DNA from 3 places in the Vibrio sp. PID23_8 genome. Region 2 is predicted to be linked to each of the others. Evidence: predicted binding sites of a transcription regulator. Region 2 holds the regulator's gene; each other region holds the start of a gene.
The links. Region 2 encodes MetJ, which represses methionine synthesis genes. Its sites were predicted from a motif close to TTAGACNTNTANANGTCTAA; they were not measured.

Region 1: a site for MetJ is predicted at 1,253-1,272, ahead of metN (methionine ABC transporter ATP-binding protein MetN). Genes of this name have one in related genera too.
Region 3: a site for MetJ is predicted at 926-945, ahead of metK (methionine adenosyltransferase). Genes of this name have one in related genera too.

Annotation. Positions count from the first base shown of each region.
Region 1 is NZ_LIXE01000002.1:484,861-487,136, forward strand. Features, by position in the region: gene AK966_RS06220 (YitT family protein) at 1-447, shown strand, start outside; gene gmhB (D-glycero-beta-D-manno-heptose 1,7-bisphosphate 7-phosphatase) at 517-1,068, opposite strand; gene metN (methionine ABC transporter ATP-binding protein MetN) at 1,400-2,276, shown strand, end outside.
Region 2 is NZ_LIXE01000016.1:1,372-3,647, reverse strand. Features, by position in the region: gene AK966_RS17805 (O-succinylhomoserine (thiol)-lyase) at 1-1,119, opposite strand, end outside; gene metJ (met regulon transcriptional regulator MetJ) at 1,348-1,668, shown strand; gene AK966_RS17795 (malic enzyme-like NAD(P)-binding protein) at 1,784-2,276, opposite strand, start outside.
Region 3 is NZ_LIXE01000022.1:364-2,639, forward strand. Features, by position in the region: partial or broken gene AK966_RS19140 (thiamine pyrophosphate-dependent enzyme) at 1-657, opposite strand, end outside; gene metK (methionine adenosyltransferase) at 1,025-2,179, shown strand.

The DNA.
Region 1 (2,276 bases), on a different contig from region 2:
GGTGTTCTGTATTTTATCGCCAACTGCCCATTCTACTTATTGGCATGGAAACGCTTCGGGGGCCGTTTTGCGATTAACAGTGCTATCTCTGGCGCTTTGGTTTCCGTGTTTGCTGACCACTTATCTCTGCTGATTTCACTTGAATCCATCAATGAAGTTTACTGCGCCGTTGCAGGAGGCTTATTGATGGGCTTAGGCATGTTAATCTTATTCCGTCATCGCTCTAGCTTGGGTGGCTTTAATGTCCTGTGTTTGTTCATTCAAGATAAGTTTGGCATTTCTGTCGGCAAATCTCAGATGGCCATTGATGCGTGCATCCTGTTTGCCTCTTTCTTCTTCGTCACGCCTTGGATTATTGGCCTGTCTATTCTTGGCGCTTTTGCCTTAAACCTTGTACTCGCAATGAATCACAAGCCGCATCGCTATTCTGTGACCTATGGGTCTTAACCAAAAAGACAAAAAAAAGCCAGCAATCAATATGCTGGCTTCTTAATAAATCTTACGTTTGATATAGCGTTAACGACTTAAATATGCAGGAACGTCTGCAATGCTATCAAGTACAACCGTCGCGAGCGCTTCACCTTGTTCAGTGACAGGCTTACCTGTGCGAACCAAAATCTTAGTGCCAACGCCAGCCGCTTCTGCAGCCATCATGTCTTCGGCTTTATCGCCGATCATCACAGATTTCTCCATGTCGATCTTCAAGAAGTCACGCGCAGAAATGAACATGCCTGGTTTTGGCTTGCGGCAATCACAATCTTGTTTGTATTCGCCAATGCCATGTTCTGGGTGATGTGGACAATAATAAAAACCATCGAACTCAACGCCATTATCGACGAAGTTCCAATCCATCCACTGAGTTAAAGATAAGAAACGGTCTTCACTGTATTTACCACGCGCGATACCCGATTGGTTGGTTACAAGCACCAATAGGTAACCTTTATCTTTCAGTGCTTTCGTCGCTTCAAACACACCATCAATGTACTCAAAATCATGTTCATCATGAACATAGCCGTGGTCAACGTTGATCACGCCGTCACGATCGATAAAAACAGCAGGTTTTGCCAAAACGTATTTCTCTATTAACTCGGTTTAATCTGATTATTACACACCTTATAAACTTCAACACTATCTAATTCGTGTGAAGCCGACACAAAACAGTTGATTTGTTAGCAGAGAATCGGTAATTCTGGAAAACCACTCTTTTTCATACTTCTTCTTGTTTACGTACTGAAATAAAACATCCATACACTTAGACGTCTAGACGTAAAAATATCTATTGACTTCATTTCGCTTACCCCATAGCATCAACTGAGAATTGAGATAGAGTTCAAAATTTACTCCTGTTAAAAGCCGTTTTTAACAGTGAAGGTCCCAGTATCTCTGTGCAGGTTGAAACATGATAGAAATAAAAAACGTCAATAAAGTGTTCTACCAAGGAAGCAAAGAAATTCTTGCCCTCAAGGACATTAACCTAGATATCGCGAAGGGCACCATCTTTGGTGTGATCGGCTCATCGGGCGCGGGTAAAAGTACCCTGATCCGTTGTGTCAACATGCTGGAAGCCCCAACATCAGGCTCAATCATCGTTGATGGCGTTGATCTAACTACATTAAGCAAAAAGCAGCTGGGAGAAACTCGCCGCAACATCGGAATGATCTTCCAACACTTTAACCTGCTGTCGTCTCGCACCGTTTTCGACAATGTCGCCCTTCCTCTTGAGCTTGCAGGCAAAGACAAATCACAGATCACAGCAAAAGTGACTGAGCTACTTAAGTTGGTTGGCCTAGAAGATAAGCATGAAAGCTACCCAGCAAATCTAAGTGGTGGTCAAAAGCAACGTGTCGCCATTGCACGTGCACTCTCATCCGATCCAAGCGTTCTATTGTGCGATGAAGCGACTAGCGCACTGGATCCAGCGACAACGCAATCCATTCTAGAGCTACTAAAAGAAATCAACCGCAAACTGGATATCACCATCCTATTGATCACTCACGAGATGGAAGTGGTAAAAAGCATCTGCCACGAAGTGGCAATCATCGGTGGTGGTGAGTTAGTTGAGAAAGGTAGCGTGGGTGACATTTTTGCGCACCCAAAAACAGAACTGGCGCACGAGTTCATTCGCTCTACTTTGGATCTGTCTATCCCGGAAGATTACCAAGCACGCTTACAAGCAACCCGCGTTGACAATAGCTACCCACTGGTTCGCCTAGAATTTACTGGCGCAACAGTGGATGCACCACTGATGACGCAAATCGCTCGTAAGTTCAACATTG
Region 2 (2,276 bases):
CAAATCTTGTGCATCTTCAAGACCAACAGACAAGCGCAATAACTGTTGAGATACGCCCGCTTCTGCTAATGCCGTTTCCCCCATTGCACGGTGAGTCATGGAAGCTGGATGACAAATTAGACTTTCTACCCCCCCTAAAGACTCAGCTAAAGAGAACAATTCCAGCTCTTTCACAAATACTTTTAGCTGTTCAAACGAACCGGCGAATTCAAAGCTCAGCATTGAACCAAAGCCAGATTGCTGTCGCTTCGCAATATCATGACCCGGATGTTCTGGCAGGCTAGGGTGATAAATCTTCGCCACCAACGAGTGCGTTTGAAGATAGCCCAACACAGCGAGTGAACTTTCTTCATGAACTCGCATTCGGGCACCCAACGTACGAATTCCTCTTAATGTCATGTAACTATCGAATGGTGTTCCAGTCGCGCCAATGCAGTTCCCCCACCACGCCAACTCTTCAGCATGCGCTTCACTCTTAGTGATCACCACACCACCAATGACATCTGAATGCCCATTGATGTACTTTGTCGTTGAGTGAATCACAAAGTCTGCGCCCAGTTCTAAAGGCTTTTGGTACACCGGAGTCAAAAAGGTATTGTCGACCGCTACTAAAGCCCCCACTTTTTGGGCTTTTTCACATATAGCCGCGATATCCACCACGCGAACCAACGGGTTAGATGGCGTTTCTAACAAGATCAATTTGGGCTTTTGCTCAAGTGCAATATTCAGTGCCTGCTCGTCAGACTGGTCAACAAACTGAACCTTGAAATCACCTTTATTTGCACGAGTATTAAACAAACGATAGGTACCACCGTAGCAGTCATGTGGAGCAACAATGAGGTCATCAGGGCCTAAGAAAGCTGAAACCCAAAGGTTAAGTGCAGAAGTGCCACAGTTGGTTACCACCGCACCTTTACCAGATTCTAATTCATATAGAGCTTTCTCTAGTAAGCCTCGGTTCGGATTTCCTGAACGGGTATAATCGTACTGAGGAACTTCTCCAAAAGCGGGAAAGCCATAGTTAGTAGAAAGGTAGATGGGTGGAACAACAGCGTGGTACTGACTGTCTGACTCAATACCAGTGCGTACAGCAATGGTCGCAGGCTTATAGGTGCTCATGGGGGTATCCTTTCACGGCTGGTGACATCTGAGTGGGAATGCGCTATATCTAACCTATCTTATTCGATTGATTAACACTCTTCCCTGACTGTTAACCTCACTTTACTTGTCTAAAATTAGGACGTCAACACCTCCAGACGTCTATATGTCTTTGCTTATGGCGGTAAATGCAGCTAAAATCAGCACCTATATTTATTTTTCAACTTATTATATGAATGAAGGTGTGCAATGGCTGACTGGAATGGCGAATACATTAGCCCGTATGCAGAGCACGGTAAAAAAAGCGAACAAGTAAAAAAGATTACCGTATCTATCCCGCTAAAAGTTTTGAAAGTGCTGACTGATGAGCGAACTCGCCGCCAGATCAATAACTTACGCCATGCAACCAACAGTGAGCTGCTTTGTGAGGCTTTCTTACATGCTTACACAGGGCAACCACTACCAACGGATGAAGACTTACGAAAAGATCGTCCAGACGATATCCCAACGGAAGCAAAAGCGCTAATGACGGCAATGGGCATCGAATTCGAAGCATTTGACGAAGAATAATTGCTTACAAATTTGCCATCGTTCAGAAGCGGCATCGGGGCTCGTTTCAGAAACAATAAAAAAGGGATGCAATCGCATCCCTTTTTTATTCCAACGACTTTCTTCTATGAGATCGTTACTCTGCCATGTAATTTTCTGGTATTTCAATACGAGCAACACCTGAATCAACGGCAGCTTGAGCAACCGCTTTTGCTACGCGTGGCAACAAACGAGGATCCATCGGTTTAGGAATGATGTAGTCCGTACCAAATTCAAGCTTGTCCACACCTGCCGCTTTCAATACTGCTTCTGGTACTGGCTCTTTTGCTAGTTCACGAATTGCACCTACTGCCGCTAACTTCATTTCATCGTTAATCTCGCTTGCACGTACATCAAGCGCACCACGGAAGATGAATGGGAAGCACAATACGTTGTTTACTTGGTTCGGGTAGTCACTACGACCAGTACCCATGATCAAGTCATCACGCACTTCATGCGCGAGTTCCGGCTTGATCTCTGGATCCGGGTTTGAACATGCAAATACGACCGGTTTATCGCCCATTAGCTTCAGCGCTTCTGCTGGCAATAGGTTTGGACCTGACACACCCAAGAATAGATCAGCCCCTTCA
Region 3 (2,276 bases), on a different contig from region 2:
GTGACCGTCAACTGCTGGGATTACGTGCCAGCCGTACGCTTCAAAACGCTTAGGCGTGTCGTCAGAGAACCAACCTTCAACGTGACCATCGATAGAGATACCGTTGTCATCCCAGAATGCGATCAGTTTGCCCAGACCTAGTGTACCTGCAAGAGAACATGCCTCGTGAGAGATACCTTCCATTAGACAGCCGTCGCCCATGAACACGTAAGTGAAGTGGTCAACGATATCGTGGCCTTCTTTGTTGAACTGAGCGGCTAACGCTTTCTCAGCCATAGCCATACCAACCGCGTTAGTGATGCCTTGACCTAGAGGACCAGTCGTGGTCTCGATACCTGGTGCGTAGCCGTACTCTGGGTGACCAGGAGTCTTAGAGTGAAGCTGACGGAAGTTCTTAAGATCATCGATAGACAGCTCGTAACCGCTCAGGTGCAGTAGAGAGTAAATCAGCATAGAGCCGTGGCCGTTAGACAGTACGAAACGGTCACGGTCAGCCCACTCTGGGTTAGCAGGGTTGTGGTTTAGGTGAGAACGCCAAAGAACTTCAGCGATATCAGCCATACCCATAGGGGCGCCTGGGTGGCCAGAGTTTGCTTGTTGAACGCCATCCATGCTTAGAGCGCGGATTGCATTAGCCAGATGTTTACGAGAAGACATGTCTGCTCCTGAGTGCATTAAGCGAATTAATAAAGGAATATGGGCACTATACTCAAGTAACTTGGGTATAAAGGTGCGGGCAATATTCTCTCAGAGCCAAAAACCGACTGCAAACGTTTTACTCGCCATTTTTGAGGTTTTAGGTCAATCTTTTCGCTGACTACATGCATTCTCCCAAAATCCACCATGTATAAAGCAAACGATTGGGTGGCAAGTTTGATGAATTCGATCAGAAAAAGAGCTTGTAATTCGAACACGGGAATTTAAAATAGACGTCTAGATGTAGAAACACCTACAAACTGTATTGTATTTTTCGTGGCAAGCTTGCGTTAGTTAGCCATGAGTAAACCTTAAGATTGGAGCTATCATGGCTAAGCACCTGTTCACTTCTGAGTCGGTATCAGAAGGTCATCCAGATAAAATCGCAGACCAAATCTCTGACGCAGTTCTTGATGCAATTCTTGAGCAAGACCCAAAAGCACGTGTTGCTTGTGAAACCTACGTAAAAACCGGCATGGTGATGGTTGGTGGTGAAGTGACCACTTCCGCATGGGTTGATATCGAAGAACTCACTCGTGAAACCGTTCGTGAAATCGGCTACGTACATTCAGACATGGGCTTCGATGCGAACTCTTGTGCTGTTTTAAACACCATTGGTAAGCAATCTCCAGACATCAATCAAGGTGTTGATAAAGCTGATCCTAAAGAGCAAGGTGCGGGCGACCAAGGCATCATGTTCGGTTACGCGACAAACGAAACTGAAATTCTAATGCCTGCTCCTATCACTTACTCTCACCGTCTTGTTCAAAAGCAAGCGGAAGTGCGTAAGAACGGCACACTACCTTGGTTACGTCCAGACGCAAAATCTCAGGTAACGTTCCAATACGATCAAGGTAAAATCGTAGGTATTGATGCCGTTGTACTTTCAACTCAGCATTGTGACACTATTTCAACACCAGACCTACGTGAAGCAGTGATGGAAACCATCATTAAACCAGTGTTACCTGCAGAATGGCTCAACAAGGAGACGAAGTTCTTCATCAACCCGACTGGCCGTTTTGTTATCGGTGGCCCGATGGGTGACTGTGGTCTAACTGGTCGTAAAATCATCGTAGATACCTACGGCGGCGCAGCTCGTCACGGTGGAGGAGCATTCTCTGGTAAAGATCCATCGAAAGTAGACCGCTCTGCAGCCTACGCAGCACGTTATGTAGCGAAAAACATCGTAGCGGCTGGTATGGCAGACCGTTGTGAAATCCAACTTTCTTACGCAATCGGTGTTGCGGATCCAACGTCGATCATGGTTGAAACCTTCGGTACTGAGAAAGTGTCTCACGACATCATCATTGAAGCGGTTCGTCAGTTCTTCGACCTACGTCCATATGGTCTCCAAGAAATGCTTAACCTTCTTCAACCAATCTATAAGAAGACAGCAGCATACGGTCACTTCGGTCGTGAAGAGTTCCCATGGGAAGCGACTGATAAAGCTGAACTTCTACGCGATTTCGCTGGCATCAAGTAATCGAGCTACATTAGAATCGATAGAGCCCTCGCCTTTTGGCGGGGGCTTTTTGTTTCTGCCTACTTATTTCTTTCCTTGTTTCTTTTGCCGAACAAAA